2 regions of the Enterobacter sp. JH25 genome follow, and region 1 is predicted to be linked to the other one. Evidence: predicted binding sites of a transcription regulator. Region 1 holds the regulator's gene; the other holds the start of a gene.
The links. The regulator sigma-54, encoded in region 1, starts transcription at its own class of promoters, with help from an activator protein. The targets are predictions, from matches to a motif close to GTTGGCACANNTTTCGCTNT.
Positions count from the first base shown of each region.

Region 1 (8,864 bases):
GAACTGACCAATCATATCTTCCAGCACCATCGCTGACTTGGTATCCTGGATTACGCTACCGTCTTTAAGGATAGACGTTCCCAGCTCAGGATCTTCAAAACCAACGTTAAGGGCCAGATATTGCTCCCCCAGCAGGCCAGAGGTGCGGATAGAGAGCGAGCTGGTGTCCGGAATGTGGTTATAGCGTTCTTCGATATCCATTGCGACGCGCGGCAGATAGGTTTTCTCATCAAGCGTAATGTCAGCGACACGTCCAATAACGACGCCACCAATACGGACCGGTGAGCGCGCCTTCAGGCCGCCGATATTATCGAAAGTCGCGTAGACGCGATACGTCGGCTCGGTGCGAACAGAGGTGATGTCCGCCGCGCGCAGGCAGATAAACAGCGCGGCCAGCAGCGCCAGAAGCAAAAACACGCCAACCCAAATTTCATTTTTTCTCGTTTGCATGAACTCAATTCCCAAACATCAGTGCGGTGAGCACAAAATCCAGACCTAAAACGGCCAGCGACGAATGTACGACAGTACGCGTCGTTGCACGGCTAATGCCCGCCGACGTCGGAATGGCATCGTAACCATTAAACAACGCAATCCAGGTAACCGTCACAGCGAAAACCACGCTCTTGATCAGACAGTTCACCAGATCCATCCGCAGATCGATGGCGTCCTGCATGGCAGACCAGAAGAACCCGGCATCAATGCCTTTCCAGTTGACGCCAACCAGCGCGCCTCCCCAGATACCTACCGCCACAAAGAGGATAGTCAGTAACGGTAAGGAGATAACCCCGGCCCAGAAGCGCGGCGAGATCACCCGGCGCAGCGGATCGACCGCCATCATCTCCATACTGGAGAGCTGCTCTGTGGCGCGCATCAGGCCAATTTCAGCCGTCAGCGCTGATCCGGCACGCCCGGCGAACAGCAGCGCTGCTACAACCGGCCCGAGTTCACGCAGCAGCGAGAGCGCCACCAGCATGCCAAGGCTGGTTTCCGCGCTGTAGGTTGTCAGCACCAGATACCCCTGCAACCCCAGCACCATGCCAATAAACAGACCCGACACGATGATGATAAGCATCGACAGCACGCCGACGTTATAAAGCTGCCGCACCAGTAACGGCGCATGCTTGCGGAACTCCGGTTTGCCAACCAGCGCGTTGAACAACATTAATCCGGCACGCCCGAACGTACTGATGGTTTTTAGGCCACGGTGTCCAAGACCCGCCAACGCATTTAACAGCATGAGTGGATTAACTCCCTATTCCCAGTAAATCGTCATGATAGTCGCCCGCCGGATAGCGGAAAGGCACCGGCCCATCTGCGATACCGTCCAGGAACTGCCGCACGCGCGGATCGCCATTCTCCTGCAACGCCTGAGCGCTGCCGTGGGCGACGATCTTTTTGTCAGCCACAATATAGGCATAATCAGCAATGCTCAGCACTTCCGGCACGTCGTGGGAAACCACCACGCAGGTGACGCCAAGGGCGCTGTTCAGCTCCGAGATTAACTTCACCAGCACGCCCATGGTGATAGGGTCCTGCCCGACGAACGGTTCATCGAACATGATTAAATCGGGTTCCAGGGCAATAGCACGCGCCAGCGCGGCGCGGCGCGCCATCCCACCCGAGAGTTCGGACGGCATAAGTTTCGCAGCCCCCCGCAACCCCACAGCTTCGAGCTTCATCATCACCGTGCTGTGCAACAGCGCAGGAGGAAGATGGGTGTGCTCACGCAGCGGATAGGCCACGTTGTCAAATACGTTCATATCGGTGAACAGCGCACCCGACTGAAAGAGCATGCTCATCCGTTTGCGAACCGTGTAGAGGCGCGAGCGAGACATCTCCGGGACGTTTTCACCGTCGAAGAGAATTTCGCCGCTATCAGGGGGGATTTGCCCGCCGATAAGACGCAGCAACGTCGTTTTACCGATCCCTGACGGCCCCATGATGGCGGTGATTTTACCGCGCGGCACGGTCAGCGAAATATCATCAAATATCACCCGGTTGCCGCGAGAAAAACTGACGCCCCGGACATCGACTATATTCGCCATCGTTTGGCTCATTTATGGTTCCTTACTTACCTTGCTTCACTGCTGGCATGAAGCGTAAATCAGCCCTAAACCCCGCATTTTTACAGAATATTCACTATTGGGGTTAGCGAAAGCTGGCATTTGTTTTACTTTTCCGGCGCATAAAGTCAAAATTAGGAATTCGTCACGTCTCAGACTTCATCTGGCGCTAAAATTCGTGCGCAGTGGACCAGCGAGTATACCTGAAGAAAGGACTTTTGATGCTTTTAGCAACAGCACTGTTAATAATTGGTTTACTGTTGGTGGTCTACAGTGCTGACCGTTTGGTCTTTGCCGCATCCATTCTCTGTCGACTCATTGGCATGCCGCCCATCATTATTGGGATGACGGTGGTCAGTGTAGGCACATCGCTTCCTGAAATCATCGTTTCTGTTTCAGCCTCGTTGCATGGCCAGGTTGACCTCGCTATTGGCACTGCGATTGGCTCTAACATCGTCAATATCTTGCTGATTTTAGGCTTAGCCGCATTACTGCATCCATTTCGCGTACATTCCGATGTTTTGCGTCGTGAATTGCCGCTAATGTTAGTCGTCAGTCTGCTGGCAGGCTATGTGCTTTATGACGGGGTGCTGAGCGTCGGTGACGGTATATTCCTGCTCGCCCTGGCCGTGATCTGGTTGCTTTACAGCGTGAAGATCGCACGTCTGGCGGAAAAACAGGGTAATGATAGCCTCACGCGTGAGCATCTCGCCGAGCTGCCACGGGAAGGGACCTTACCCGTCGCCCTGCTGTGGCTGGGCGTCGCGCTGATTATAATGCCAATGGCCACGCGGATGGTGGTCGATAACGCGACGGTGCTGGCGAACGCGTTTGCGATGAGCGAACTGACAATCGGTCTGACGGTCATCGCCATCGGCACCAGCCTGCCAGAGCTGGCTACCGCCATCGCCGGGGCGCGTAAAGGGGAAGATGATATCGCCATTGGCAATATCATTGGTTCGAATATTTTCAATATCGCGATCGTGACGGGGCTGCCGGCATTAATCTCACCGGGGCCGTTTAACCCTATGGTCTTCACGCGCGATTACGGTGTGATGCTACTGGTCAGCGTAATTTTCGCCCTGCTCTGCTGGCGGCGAAAAGAGCAGATCGGCAAAGGCGCGGGCGCGCTGCTGACGGGTGGATTTATCGTATGGCTGGCGATGCTGTACTGGCTCTCGCCACTTCTCTCTGGGTAAACGGAAACGCATTATGTCGCAAATAGAATTGCAGCCGGGTTTTGACTTTCAGAAAGCAGGCAAAAACGTTCTGGAGATTGAACGTGAAGGTCTGGCGCAGTTAGATCAGTACATTAATCAGGATTTTAGTCTGGCCTGTGAGAAGATGTTCTACTGCGCCGGTAAAGTCGTGGTGATGGGGATGGGCAAATCCGGCCATATCGGGCGCAAAATGGCGGCGACCTTTGCCAGTACCGGCACGTCGTCATTCTTCGTTCATCCCGGTGAAGCCGCGCACGGTGACCTCGGCATGGTTACGCCGCAGGACGTGGTTATTGCGCTGTCCAACTCCGGGGAATCGAATGAAATCCTGGCGTTGATCCCGGTGCTGAAGCGTCTGCACGTACCGCTGATTTGCATGACCAGCCGCCCGGAAAGCAGCATGGCGCGTGCGGCAGATATTCACCTGTGCGTGAAGGTGCCGAAAGAAGCCTGTCCGCTGGGGCTGGCGCCGACCTCCAGCACAACCGCCGCGCTGGTGATGGGCGATGCCCTTGCCGTTGCGCTGCTGGAAGCCCGCGGTTTTACGCCTGAAGATTTCGCTCTGTCTCACCCCGGCGGCGCGCTCGGGCGCAAACTGCTGCTGCGGGTCAACGATATTATGCACACCGGGGATGAGATCCCGCACGTCAGCAAAGAGGCCTCTTTGCGCGACGCGTTACTGGAGATCACCCGTAAAAACCTGGGCATGACGGTTATCTGCGACGATCTGATGAAGATTCAGGGCATTTTCACCGACGGCGACCTGCGCCGGGTATTCGATATGGGTGTGGATGTCCGAACGCTGGGCATCGCTGATGTAATGACACCAGGCGGGATCCGCGTCCGTCCGGGCACGCTGGCGGTAGATGTACTGAACCTGATGCAGTCCCGTCATATTACCTCAGTGATGGTTGCCGATGGCGACCAACTGCTGGGTGTGGTACATATGCATGATCTGCTGCGCGCTGGCGTAGTGTAATGAAGGATAAGACAATGAGTAATGCGGGTGCATCCCTTGCAACCTGTTATGGCCCGGTGAGCGCCCACATGATGGCAAAGGCGGAAAATATCCGCCTGCTGATCCTCGATGTGGATGGTGTGCTCTCCGACGGTCTGATTTATATGGGCAATAACGGCGAAGAGCTGAAAGCCTTTAACGTTCGCGACGGTTACGGTATCCGCTGTGCGCTCACGTCCGGTATTGAAGTTGCAATCATCACCGGGCGGAAAGCTAAACTGGTAGAAGATCGGTGTGAAACGCTGGGCATTACCCATCTCTATCAGGGGCAGTCTGATAAGATGGTAGCCTTCCGGGATCTGTTGGGAAAACTGGCCATTGCACCAGAGAATGTGGCATACGTCGGGGATGATTTGATCGACTGGCCAGTCATGGCGGAGGTGGGTCTGAGCATCGCCGTGGCTGACGCGCACCCGCTGCTGATCCCGCGTGCTGATTATGTTACCCATATTCACGGTGGCCGCGGCGCCGTCCGCGAAGTCTGCGATCTGCTTCTGCTGGCGCAGGGCAAGCTTGATGAGGCGAAAGGGCAATCGATATGAGTAAAACCAGACGTTGGGTTATCATTCTGCTTGCGCTTGTCGCCCTGGTACTGATTGGCGTAAACCTCGCTGACCGCGAAGATACGCAAGCGGAAGTGGTTAACACGAGCGACCCGACCTATAAAAGCGATCACAGCGACACCGTGGTCTATAGCCCGGAAGGCGCGCTGAACTATCGCCTCGTTGCTCAGCATGTAGAATATTTTTCAGATGACGGTACTTCGTGGTTTACCCAACCGGTCATGACCACCTTTGATACGGACAAAGTGCCGACGTGGTCTATCAAGTCTGACCGGGCAAAACTGACAAATGACCGTATGCTTTACCTGTATGGTCACGTTGAAGTCAACGCCCTGACCGCTGACGCGCAACTGCGAAAAATTACGACGGATAACGCCCAGATCAACCTGGTCACCCAGGATGTCACGTCGCAGGATTTAGTCACCCTGTATGGCACAACATTTAATTCCAGCGGTTTAAGAATGCGCGGGAACTTACGCAGCAAAAACGCCGAGCTGATTGAAAAGGTTAGAACCTCCTATGAAATTCAAAACAAACAAACTCAGCCTTAAAGTTGTTATCGCCAGCGCGCTGCTGGCGGCCAGTCTTCCCGCGCTTGCTGTGACTGGCGACACCGAACAGCCGATTCATATTGAATCCGATACCCAGTCTCTGGATATGCAGGGTAACGTCGTCACCTTTACCGGCAACGTGGTCATGACCCAGGGCACCATCAAAATCAACGCCGACAAAGTGGTCGTTACCCGACCGGGCGGCGAGCAGGGCAAAGAGATTATCGATGGTTATGGCAACCCGGCCACCTTCTACCAGATGCAGGACAACGGCAAGCCGGTGAAAGGCCATGCCTCGCATATGCACTATGAACTGGCGAAGGATCTGGTCATCCTGACCGGTAATGCTTACCTGGAACAGCTGGACAGCAATATCAAAGGCGACAAGATCACTTATCTGGTGAAAGAGCAGAAAATGCAGGCCTCCAGTGAAAAAGGCAAACGCGTCACGACCGTTCTTGTGCCTTCGCAATTGCAGGACAAGAACAACGGCCAGGCTCCGGCACAGAAAAAGAGTAACTAATTCGTTATGGCAACTTTAACTGCAAAAAACCTCGCGAAAGCGTATAAGGGCCGCCGCGTCGTCGAAGATGTCAGTCTGACCGTCAACTCCGGCGAAATCGTGGGTTTGCTTGGCCCTAACGGGGCGGGTAAAACCACGACCTTCTACATGGTGGTGGGCATCGTCCCGCGTGACGCCGGCAACATCATCATCGATGATGAAGATATCAGCCTGCTGCCACTGCATGCCCGCGCGCGTCGTGGCATCGGCTATCTGCCGCAGGAAGCCTCCATCTTCCGCCGCTTAAGCGTGTTCGACAACCTAATGGCCGTGCTTCAGATCCGTGACGATCTGACCAGCGAGCAGCGCACTGACCGTGCGAACGAGCTGATGGAAGAGTTTCATATCGAACATCTGCGTGACAGCCTCGGTCAGGCGCTGTCAGGTGGTGAACGCCGCCGCGTTGAGATTGCGCGCGCGCTGGCAGCAAACCCGAAATTTATCCTGCTGGATGAACCGTTTGCGGGCGTTGACCCCATCTCCGTTATCGATATCAAACGTATTATTGAGCACCTGCGCGACAGCGGGCTTGGCGTGCTGATCACGGACCACAACGTTCGTGAAACGCTGGCCGTGTGTGAGCGCGCCTACATAGTGAGCCAGGGCCATCTGATTGCCCACGGTACGCCGCAGCAAATCCTCGAAGATGAGCATGTTAAGCGCGTGTACCTTGGGGAAGACTTCAGACTCTGATAGGGTAGAGGTTAAGTCACGCCGAACCGGAGAAAAACGCTCTGAACATGAAGCAAGGTTTGCAATTACGGCTCAGCCAGCAACTGGCCATGACGCCGCAGCTACAACAGGCAATCCGTCTGTTGCAGCTGTCCACGTTAGAACTCCAGCAGGAGCTCCAGCAGGCGCTGGACAGCAATCCGCTGCTGGAGCAAACCGATCTTCATGACGAGGTAGACGCTCAGCAGACGCAGGACACAGAAACGCTCGACTCCGTAGATGCGCTCGAACAGAAAGAGATGCCGGAGGAACTGCCGCTGGATGCCAGCTGGGATGAAATCTACACCGCGGGTACCCCTTCCGGGACGCGTGCAGATTACCAGGACGATGAACTCCCGGTCTACCAGGGCGAAACTACCCAGTCGCTTCAGGACTACCTGATGTGGCAGGTGGAGCTGACGCCTTTCTCCGATACCGATCGCGCCATTGCCACCTCGATTGTCGATGCCGTTGACGACACGGGCTATTTGACCGTGACGCTGGACGAGATTCTGGAAAGCATCGGCGATGACGAGATTGAACTGGAAGAGATCGAAGCCGTCCTGAAACGCGTTCAGCGTTTCGACCCGATTGGCGTCGCCGCGAAAGATCTGCGCGACTGCCTTCTGATCCAGCTTTCGCAGTTTGCCAAAGAGACACCGTGGATTGACGAAGCCCGGCTCATCATCAGCGAGCATCTGGATTTGCTGGCAAATCACGACTTCCGCACCCTGATGCGCGTCACGCGCCTCAAAGAAGAGGTGCTGAAGGAAGCGGTGAATCTGATCCAGTCACTCGATCCGCGTCCGGGGCAATCTATCCAGACCAGCGAACCGGAATACGTTATTCCTGATGTGCTGGTGAGAAAACACAATGGCCGCTGGGTCGTTGAACTGAACGCCGACAGCATTCCTCGCCTGCAAATCAACCAGCAATACGCCTCCATGTGCACCAGCGCCCGTAACGACGCTGATAATCAATACATTCGCAGCAACCTTCAGGAAGCACGCTGGTTGATTAAGAGTCTGGAAAGCCGTAATGACACGCTGCTGCGCGTCAGCCGCTGTATTGTCGAACAGCAGCAGGCATTCTTTGAGCAGGGCGAAGAATTTATGAAACCGATGGTGCTGGCGGACATCGCCCAGGCCGTCGAGATGCATGAATCAACCATTTCCCGCGTGACCACGCAGAAGTATCTGCACAGCCCACGCGGTATTTTTGAGCTTAAGTATTTCTTCTCCAGCCACGTGAACACCGAAGGCGGCGGCGAAGCCTCGTCAACAGCTATTCGCGCACTGGTGAAGAAGTTGATCGCCGCGGAGAACCCCGCGAAGCCACTCAGTGACAGTAAGTTAACCACCATGCTGTCCGATCAGGGTATTATGGTGGCACGCCGTACTGTCGCGAAGTATCGAGAGTCTTTATCCATTCCGCCGTCTAACCAGCGTAAACAACTGGTTTGACACAACCGATAAGGAAGACACTATGCAGCTCAATATCACCGGACATAACGTCGAAATTACTGAGGCTTTACGCGATTTTGTAAACGCTAAGTTCGCGAAACTCGAGCAGTATTTCGAGAGGATCAACCAGGTCTATGTTGTGTTGAAAGTGGAGAAAGTGACGCATATCTCGGATGCGACCCTGCACGTCAACGGAGGGGAACTTCATGCCAGTGCGGAAGGGCAAGACATGTACGCGGCTATCGACGGCTTGATTGATAAGCTTGCGAGACAGCTCAATAAACATAAAGATAAACTGAAACAACACTAATTGTCCGGGCAGTTAACGGGTGCAGGACGGCCTGTTGTGAAACACAACAGGCCATTTGTACAGTTAGCGCTTAGGTGAAATTATGATAAACAACGATTCCGCTCTTCAACTGAGCAATGTCCTTAACCAGGATTGTACCCGCAGTGGCGTTCACTGCCAGAGCAAAAAACGTGCGCTGGAAATCATCAGTGAGCTGGCCGCAAAACAGCTGGGTCTGCCGCCGCAGATCGTGTTTGAAGCCATTCTGACCCGTGAAAAAATGGGCAGTACCGGCATCGGCAATGGCATTGCGATCCCGCATGGCAAGCTGGAAGAAGATACGCTGCGTGCCGTGGGGGTGTTTGTGCAACTGGAAACGCCTATCGCTTTTGACGCCATCGATAACCAGCCTGTGGATCTGCTC
Region 1 is NZ_CP091319.1:4,120,421-4,129,284, forward strand. Features, by position in the region: gene mlaD (outer membrane lipid asymmetry maintenance protein MlaD) at 1-450, opposite strand, end outside; gene mlaE (lipid asymmetry maintenance ABC transporter permease subunit MlaE) at 455-1,237, opposite strand; gene mlaF (phospholipid ABC transporter ATP-binding protein MlaF) at 1,245-2,057, opposite strand; gene L2Y28_RS19840 (calcium/sodium antiporter) at 2,285-3,262, shown strand; gene kdsD (arabinose-5-phosphate isomerase KdsD) at 3,276-4,262, shown strand; gene kdsC (3-deoxy-manno-octulosonate-8-phosphatase KdsC) at 4,277-4,843, shown strand; gene lptC (LPS export ABC transporter periplasmic protein LptC) at 4,840-5,415, shown strand; gene lptA (lipopolysaccharide ABC transporter substrate-binding protein LptA) at 5,384-5,938, shown strand; gene lptB (LPS export ABC transporter ATP-binding protein) at 5,945-6,670, shown strand; gene rpoN (RNA polymerase factor sigma-54) at 6,718-8,151, shown strand; gene hpf (ribosome hibernation promoting factor) at 8,174-8,461, shown strand; gene ptsN (PTS IIA-like nitrogen regulatory protein PtsN) at 8,544-8,864, shown strand, end outside.

Region 2 (8,864 bases), 550 kb from region 1:
GTTATGTCCGGTAAACGTATTTCACGAGAAAAAAAGACGATCGCCAGAATGATCGCCCTGTACGAAAACAGGTGTCCGCACGCCATAAAAGAAGAGGGGCACTATTCGGCGCTTAAGGCTTATGCCGATAAGCGGCTGGATAAATGCGTGTTTGGTGAGGAAAAACCTGCCTGCAAACAGTGCCCGGTGCACTGTTATCAGCCCGCCCGACGGGAAGAGATGAAGCAGGTGATGCGCTGGGCAGGGCCACGTATGTTATGGCGTCATCCGATTCTGACCATCCGACATCTGATCGACGATCGTCGTCCGGTTCCTGAATTACCGGAAAAGTATCGGCCCAAAAAATAACCGGCTCAGCGCCGCAGTGGACGACAAATCACGCTCAGGGCGACGGCGTGGCGCAGGCAGACAGAAAAAGAGCACCAAATATCCCTGCGCCAGCGCGGGAGCGATATGTACCCGCTGACGGAATGACGGGTTATTTCAGGCTCTCTTTATCGATTCCCAGACGCTTCATACGCGAGAGCAGGGTGGTACGCTTCAGCCCCAGCCGTTGCGCCGCACCTTTCGGTCCGGCTACCACGCCGTTGGTCTCCTTCAGCACTCGCATAATGAGCTGATATTCATCTTCTCCCTCTTTCGCAAGCTCGCTTGCGGCCACGGTCGTTTCAGAGAGAGTAACCTCTGGCAGGGAGAGCTGGAGCACGTTCCCGCGCGTCAGCAGGACCGCGCGCTCAATGACGTTTTCCAGCTCGCGCACGTTCCCCGGCCACTCCATCGCCGAAAGGGTGCGTAGCGTTTCGGCAGGAATACTGTCGATATTTCGCCCCATCCGGCGGGCAATCTTCGCGGTAAAGGCTTTCACCAGCAGCGGAATATCTTCCGGGCGTTCGCGCAGCGGCGGCAGGCAGATCGGGAAGACGTTCAGACGATAGTAAAGATCGCTGCGAAACTCGCGGTCGGCGACCATTTTTTTCAGATCGCGGTTGGTGGCGGCAATCAGACGCACGTCGGTCTGGATCAGCTTGTTGCTGCCGAGACGCTCGAACTCCTGCTCCTGCAAAACGCGCAGCAGCTTAGGCTGAAGCTCCAGCGGCATATCGCCCACTTCGTCGAGGAACAATGAGCTTTTATCCGCCAGTTCAAAACGGCCCAGCCGCTGGCTGCTGGCGCCGGTAAACGCGCCGCGCTCGTGGCCGAACAGGTCGCTTTCCAGTAAGCCCGCAGGCATCGCCGCGCAGTTCATCTTCACCATCCGGCGGCTGTTGCGGTTGCTCAGGTTGTGGATCGCCCGGGCAATCAGCTCTTTCCCTGTGCCGGTTTCACCGAGGATCAGCACCGTGCTGTCGCTCTGCGCCACCATCTCCACCTGCTTGAGGATGTTGTACATGGCATCGCTGCGTCCAATGATTTCGCCAAACTCGCTGTCCACATTGTTGAGCTGCTCGGTCAGCGCCAGGTTTTCGTCCACCAGCCGTTCTTTCAGACGGTGGATCTCCTGATAGGCGAGGGCGTTATCCAGCGCAATGGAGATACGTTCGGCGATCTGGCGCAGCAGCTTCAGGTTGGCGGTGGTAAATACGGCTTCATCGCACTGCGCCAGTTTAAGCACGCCGAGCATGGTGTTGCCGGACATCAGCGGCAGCAGGCACAGGGTCTGGATCTTGTTGCCCCAGGTGTTAAACAGCATCCGCTCGTAGGGCGCTACCGGATCCTGCTCGCTGAGGTTTAACAGCAGGATCTCTTTGCTTTTAAATACCCGTTCAGACAGGGTTCCCGCTTCGTCCACTTCGCTTTGCTCGTGCGCCGGGTTAGCTTCGTCGAGGTAGTGGGTGGAGTAGATGTTCAGCTTGCCCTTACGGTTGCCGCGCAGCGCAATGCTGATGGCATCGATCCTGAAATAGTGATGGATCTCTTTGGCGACTTCGCTCACCAGTTCGTCCATATCGAGACGCGACAGCACGGCATTGGTGATGGCGACCAGAATGCGGAAATTATCGCGCTCGCGGCTCAACAGGTCGTAATCCACGTTATTGGTGACGCGGCTTTGGATCTGCTCTGCCACGACGGCCACAATCTGCGTGAAGGTATGCAACCGCTCGTACTCCGCCTCGGTCCAGGGCTGGTCGTTATTACGGATAAACTCGCAGCCGCCAAAAATTTGCCCTTCCACCGCCAGCGGCAGCATGCTGTAGTGGCCGAACGGGTGGTAAAGGTTGCTCTCTGCCAGCTTCGGCCAAGCCTGGCGAAACTGGTCAAAATTGCAGTGCAGCGCTTCCGGGCGGGAGAGAATACGTCGCACCGGACCGTGGGCCAGAAACGTTTCATCTTCATATTCGAAGATTTTGCCGTTATCACGCGTTGAGAAATAGCTCGCGCGGTGGGTTGCGCTATGCCAGAGCACAATGGCGGCGCTGTCCGCCAGCGCTGATTGCCTGACCAGCCGCGTCAGGGCATCGCTCAGCGCGCCGAGGTCGGGCTGTTGTAAAAGTGTGCGCGTGATGTCAAACAGGCCCTGCTGTCCAAGATCGCTCATCGGTGTATACGGCATTATTGCTTTCCAATAGAAACTGGCAAAAAAGAGACATTCAGCGCTGACCGCTTTTGGCGCGGTCTAGCAAATTCGGGGTAACGGTTCAGCGTGCGGCAGATCCAGCGTGCGCTTCACGCCGTAAAGCCCGGTCAGGCGCACCCCTTTGCGCTCAACCACGTCGCCGATGATGGCCGCGTCTTTCCCTAAGGGATGTGCGCGCAGTTGTTCAAGTACGGCTTCCGCCGCCGTGCGTTCCACGCCGATCACCAGCTTACCTTCGTTGGCAAAGTTAAGCGGGTCTAGCCCTAATAGCTCGCACAGCCCGCGTACAGCAGGCTTAACGGGCAGGCCGCGCTCGGTTAGTTCAATTCCGCAGCCGCTGCTTGCGGCAAATTCGTGTACGACGGCATTCACGCCGCCTCGCGTGGCGTCGCGCAGGGCTTTTACGCCCGGCATGTCGCGCAGCGTCTGGATCAGCGGCGTGAGTACCGCGCAGTCACTGCGCAGCTCGCCATCCAGCCCTAAGCCTTCACGCAGGTTCAGGATGGTTGCCCCGTGGCAGCCCAGCGTGCCGCTGACAATCAGCACGTCGCCTGCACAAAGCTGCTGCGCGCCCCAGTGAATGTCGGCGGGGATCGCCCCCATTCCGGCGGTGTTAATGAAGAGCTTATCCGCCGCGCCGCGCTGCACCACCTTGGTATCCCCGGTCACGATGGCGATCCCCGCCTCGCGGGCGGTGTGCGCCATGCTGTTGACCACCGCCGTGAGCGTCTCCATGGGTAACCCTTCTTCGAGGATAAACCCGCAGGAGAGGTAGCGGGGGATCGCGCCGCTGACGGCCACGTCGTTTGCCGTGCCGCAGACGGCGAGCTTGCCGATATCGCCGCCCGGGAAGAACAGCGGGTCAATCACGTAGCTGTCGGTAGAGAACGCCAGCCTGTCGCCGTGGGCGGTCAGGGCCGCGAGGTCAATACGCGCCTGATCTTCCTGCTCGGCGAGCCAGGGGTTGTTAAAGGCTTCCATGAACAGCCTGTTAATCAACTGCTGCATCGCCTGTCCACCGCTTCCGTGCGCCATTTCCACCGTGTTCATGCTTCACACTCCTGGTTGCGATAGTGATACCACGCGGCGCATGCCCCTTCGGAAGAGACCATCAGCGCGCCAAACGCGGTTTGCGGGTTACAGGCGTTGCCAAATAACGGGCAGTGATGAGGTTTGCATTTGCCGGTGAGTACGTCGCCACAGCGGGCGCGGGGATCGTCGCACACCTTCTGCGGCTGCGGGCGGAAATGCGCTTCGGCGTCGAAGGCGCGATACGCGGGCGTCAGGTGTACGCCGGATTCGGCAATCAGCCCCAGTCCGCGCCACTCGCTGTCGCCTTCGACGCTAAACACGTCGGCTATCGCCTGCTGTGCCCGTCTGTTACCTGCATCGGGCACCACGCGGCGATACTGATTTTCCACCACACTCAGGGCCGCTATTTTCTGCTCAACCAGCATGGTCACGCCTTGCAGTAGATCAAGTGGCTCGAAACCAGCCACCACTAACGGACGATTGTACTGTTCAGCGATAAAACTGTAGGCTTCTGTGCCGATCACCATGCTGACGTGGCCTGGCGCCAGAAACGCGTCGATACCGTTATCCGGCGCTTCAAGCAGGCTGCGCAGCGTGGGAATAAGCGTGATGTGCTGGCAGAAAAAGTAAAAGTTAGTGACGTTGCGGGCTTTCGCCTGCTGGAGGGTAATGGCGGTGGCGGGCATGGTGGTTTCAAAACCCAGCCCGAAAAAGACGACCTTACGCTCAGGATTAGCCATCGCCAGCGTCAGGGCATCCATCGGTGAGTAGACGATCCGCACGTCCGCGCCGCGCGCCTTCGCCTGGAGCAGCGAGCCATTTTTTCCCGGTACGCGCATGGCGTCGCCAAAGGTGCAAAAAATCACACCGGGACGGCTGGCGATGTCGAGACAGCTGTCGATGCGCCCCATCGGCAGCACGCACACCGGGCAGCCGGGGCCGTGGATAAACTCGATGTTCTCCGGCAGCAGCTGGTCGAGGCCAAATTTAAAGATGGTGTGGGTGTGTCCGCCGCACACCTCCATGATCCGCAGCGGTTTTTCTTTCGTGTAGTCCAGCAGGGACGCGCGGGTTTTCAGGCGATCGATAAGCTGCAACACCTGCTCAGGCGCGCGATATTCATCAACGTAACGCATGTGTTATCGCTCCTCGCCATACAGCAGGGCGCCTACGTCCGGCTCGACGTCAAACATATTCTGTAGCGCGTCCAGCGTATCGCGGGCTTCTTCCTCATTAATCACGCTCATGGCAAACCCCACGTGGACCAGCACCCACTGGCCGAGACGCGATGCGCCGGTCTCATCGTGGCTGCCCACCAGCGTCAGATCGACATCGCGCAGGATGCCGCAGACCTCCACTTTGGCCTGATTGCCGTCGATCGAATGAATTTTTCCGGGGACGCCTATGCACATCGTTCGCTCTCCAGCCAGTTCAGCCAGGCATCCATCCCGTCGCCGTGCGTGGCGGAAACCAGCAGGATCTCAATGTCCGGGTTCACTTCCCGGGCGTAAGCCAGGCACTTATCCACGTCGAAATTCAGGTACGGCAGCAGGTCGACTTTGTTCAGCAGCATGAGGGAGGCGGCGGCAAACATATGTGGATACTTCAGCGGCTTGTCTTCCCCTTCGGTCACGGAGAGCACCGCCACTTTATGCCGCTCGCCAAGGTCGAAGCTTGCCGGGCAGACCAGGTTGCCGACGTTTTCAATAAACAGGATGCCGTTGTTCGCCAGCGGCAGGCGCGGGGCGGCGTCGGCAATCATCTGCGCGTCCAGGTGGCAGCCCTTGCCGGTGTTGACCTGAATCGCGGGCGTACCGGTTTCGCGGATGCGCGCCGCGTCGTTTACCGTTTGCTGATCGCCTTCGATAACGGCGCAGGAGACACGTTTATTCAGTCGTTTGAGGGTTTCGGTCAGCAGGGTGGTTTTACCGGAGCCGGGGCTGGAGACCAGGTTCAGTACCAGCTGTTGACGGGCGGCAAAGCGGGCACGATTGCGGGCGGCGAGCTGGTTATTTTTGTCCAGCACATTGATCTCCACCTCCAGCATCTCGCGCTGGCTGATGCCCGGCGCGTGGGTGCCTGCTTCGCCGTGGCCGTAATGCAGGTCGCCCGCGTCTGAACGCTGCGGCGCAAAGGTGATGCCGGTCAGTGCCGCCGCGGGACGCGGGGCAGGAGAAAAGGGTGCGGAGCGAAACGCGGAGTGGGGACGGTGTTCATCCCCTTCTATATACAGGTTGCCTTCAGCGCAACCGCAGGTACTACACATACATTACTCCTTCTCGATTTCGAGGCGTTGGATCTGCATACCGTCATCCGCCACGATGCGCAGCCCGCTGCTCTGGCACTGCGGACAGCGCTGTACCTTCGATGACAGCAGCGTGACGTACTGCTGACACTGCTCGCACCAGCACTCCGCCTGCTGCTCCTCGATATGCAGTGCGCAACCCTCCGCCAGCGTGCCGCGGCACACCAGCTCAAAACAGAAGGTGAGGGCGCTGGTCTCGACGCAGGAAAACGCCCCGACCTTCAGCCAGACGCCGGTCACGCGCTTCGCATGGTTCTGCACAGCCTGCTGTTCGATAAGTTCCAGTGCCCGCTGGCAGAGGGTGATTTCGTGCATGACGCCTCCTTAATGAATTGCCCCTTTAATGCAATAACAGTGCCAGCTTGATTTGCGTTACGGCGTGACGATGTCAACGCTGTCGAAATGACACGTCGACACCGCAGCGGTGACAGTGCGCATCTCTTTAAAATCCATTTAAATCAATAAATTAAAAACTGGCACGAAATCTGCTTAACAGCCGCTAACTCCATTAACCGGATACCTTTTATGACTATTTGGGAAATTAGCGAAAAAGCGGATTACATCGCGCAACGTCATCAGCAGCTTCAGGATCAGTGGCACCTCTACTGCAACTCTCTGATTCAGGGGATCACCCTCTCAAAAGCCCGTCTGCACCATGCCATGAGCTGCGCGGCGCAGGGGGATATGCGCTTTGTGTTGTTTGGACACTTCACGATTTTTGTCACCCTGGCGGAGAGCTTCAACAGCCACACCATTGAGTATTACGTTGAGACAAAAGAGGGTGAAAAACAGTGTATTGCGAAAGCCCAACTGATGGCCGACGGCATGGTGGACGGTCACGTCAGCACCCGCGATCGCCAGCAGGTGCTGGAGCACTATCTGGAGAAAATCGCGCCGGTTTATAACGGCCTCTACGCTGCCGTTGAGCACGATCAGCCGATCAACCTGAAACAGCTGATCGACGGAAAATCCTCCGCGAACGTGGCCTGAAAAGCGAGTGTCGAGAAGTGTCGATAAGACAGTTTTTTTTCGTCAAAAATGACCATCACCAGAGGATGACCCGGTGAACCGTTTTGTAATTGCTGACTCGACGGTCTGTATTGGCTGTCGAACCTGTGAGGCGGCGTGCTCGGAAACACACCGCCTGCACGGGCTACAGTCCATGCCGCGCCTGCGCGTCATGCGTAATGAGAAAGAGTCTGCCCCGCAGCTCTGTCACCACTGTGAAGACGCGCCATGCGCGGGCGTCTGTCCCGTCAATGCCATCACCCGCGTTGACGGCGCGGTACAGCTGAACGAAAGCCTGTGCGTGAGCTGCAAGCTGTGCGGCATCGCCTGTCCGTTTGGCGCCATTGAGTTTTCCGGCAGCCGTCCGCTGCATATTCCGGCGAATGCCAACACCCCGAAAGCGCCGCCTGCGCCGCCGGCACCGGCACGCGTGAGCACGCTGCTGGACTGGGTGCCGGGCATTCGCGCCGTCGCGGTGAAGTGCGACCTGTGCAGCTTCGATGAACAAGGTCCGGCCTGCGTGCGCACCTGTCCGACCAAAGCGTTAATTCTGGTTAATATTCGCGACATCGCCCGCACCAGCAAACGCAAGCGCGAGCTGACCATCAATACTGACGTCGGCGATCTTTCGCTGCTGCGGGCGCTTAACGAGGGGGCGAAATGAACGCGATAGTTATGATGACCAGCGGCGTGGCCTGGTTTGCCACCGCCGCTGTCCTGGCGCTGCTCCTCTCCTTCCATAAAACGCTGAGCGGCTGGATCGCCGGTATCGGCGGAGCGGTCGGCAGCCTGATGACGCTGGCGGCGGGCGGCGTTGTCCTGATCGACGGCCAATCCGTCGACACCCTCATCCCGCTGATCCACCACGCCGTTGAGCTTACGCCGCTAAATGCCATCTGGCTGGTCACCTTTGGTCTGTGTGGGCTGTTTATCAGCCTGTTTAATATCGACTGGCACCGCCATCAGCACACCAACGCCAACGGCCTGCTGGTCAACCTGTTGATGGCCGCCGCGGTCTGCACTGTTGTCGCCAGCAACCTCGGCGCGCTGGTGGTGATGGCTGAAATCATGGCCCTGTGCGGCGTGTTCCTGACCGGATGCAGCGCCTCCGGCAAGCTGTGGTTTGCGCTCGGACGACTCGGCACGCTGCTGCTGGCGCTGGCCTGCTGGCTGGTGTGGCAGCGTTTCGGCACGCTGGACTTTGCCGTGCTTAACGGCCAGCCGCTGGGGAATGACGTCTGGCTGTTGGGCGTAGTCGGTTTTGGCCTGCTGGCCGGGATTATCCCGCTGCACGGCTGGGTGCCGCAGGCGCATGCTAATGCCTCGGCCCCGGCTGCCGCGCTGTTCTCCACCGTGGTGATGAAGGTCGGTCTGTTCGGCATCCTGACGATAACCCTGACGGGCGGCCAGCCGCCGCTGTGGTGGGGCGTGGCGCTGCTGATTGCGGGGATGATCACCGCATTTGTCGGCGGGCTGTACGCCCTGATGGAGCATAACATCCAGCGCCTGCTGGCGTACCACACCCTGGAGAATATCGGCATCATCCTGCTCGGCATGGGCGCGGGTGTCAGCGGGCTGGCGCTCAACCAGCCGGCGCTGATTGCCGCCGGGTTTATTGGCGGTCTGTATCACCTTATCAACCACAGCCTGTTTAAAAGCACCCTGTTCCTCGGCGCGGGCAGCGTCTGGTTTCGCACCGGGCACCGCGATATTGAAAAGCTCGGCGGGATTGGCAAAAAAATGCCCGTCATTTCGCTGGCGATGCTGGTCGGGCTGATGGCGATGGCCGCGCTGCCGCCGCTGAACGGCTTTGCCGGGGAGTGGGTGATCTATCAATCCTTCTTCGCGCTCGGCCAGAGCGACGCGTTTATCGCGCGGCTGCTCGGCCCGCTGCTGGCGGTTGGGCTGGCGATTACCGGGGCACTGGCGGTGATGTGTATGGCG
Region 2 is NZ_CP091319.1:3,575,301-3,584,164, reverse strand. Features, by position in the region: gene L2Y28_RS17145 (nitrous oxide-stimulated promoter family protein) at 4-348, shown strand; gene flhA (formate hydrogenlyase transcriptional activator FlhA) at 479-2,551, opposite strand; gene hypE (hydrogenase expression/formation protein HypE) at 2,615-3,625, opposite strand; gene hypD (hydrogenase formation protein HypD) at 3,622-4,743, opposite strand; gene L2Y28_RS17125 (HypC/HybG/HupF family hydrogenase formation chaperone) at 4,747-5,019, opposite strand; gene hypB (hydrogenase nickel incorporation protein HypB) at 5,010-5,873, opposite strand; gene hypA (hydrogenase maturation nickel metallochaperone HypA) at 5,877-6,227, opposite strand; gene hycA (formate hydrogenlyase regulator HycA) at 6,438-6,902, shown strand; gene L2Y28_RS17105 (4Fe-4S dicluster domain-containing protein) at 6,976-7,584, shown strand; gene hycC (formate hydrogenlyase subunit 3) at 7,581-8,864, shown strand, end outside.
Region 2: the regulator sigma-54 is predicted to act here: its motif matches at 6,255-6,274, upstream of hypA (hydrogenase maturation nickel metallochaperone HypA).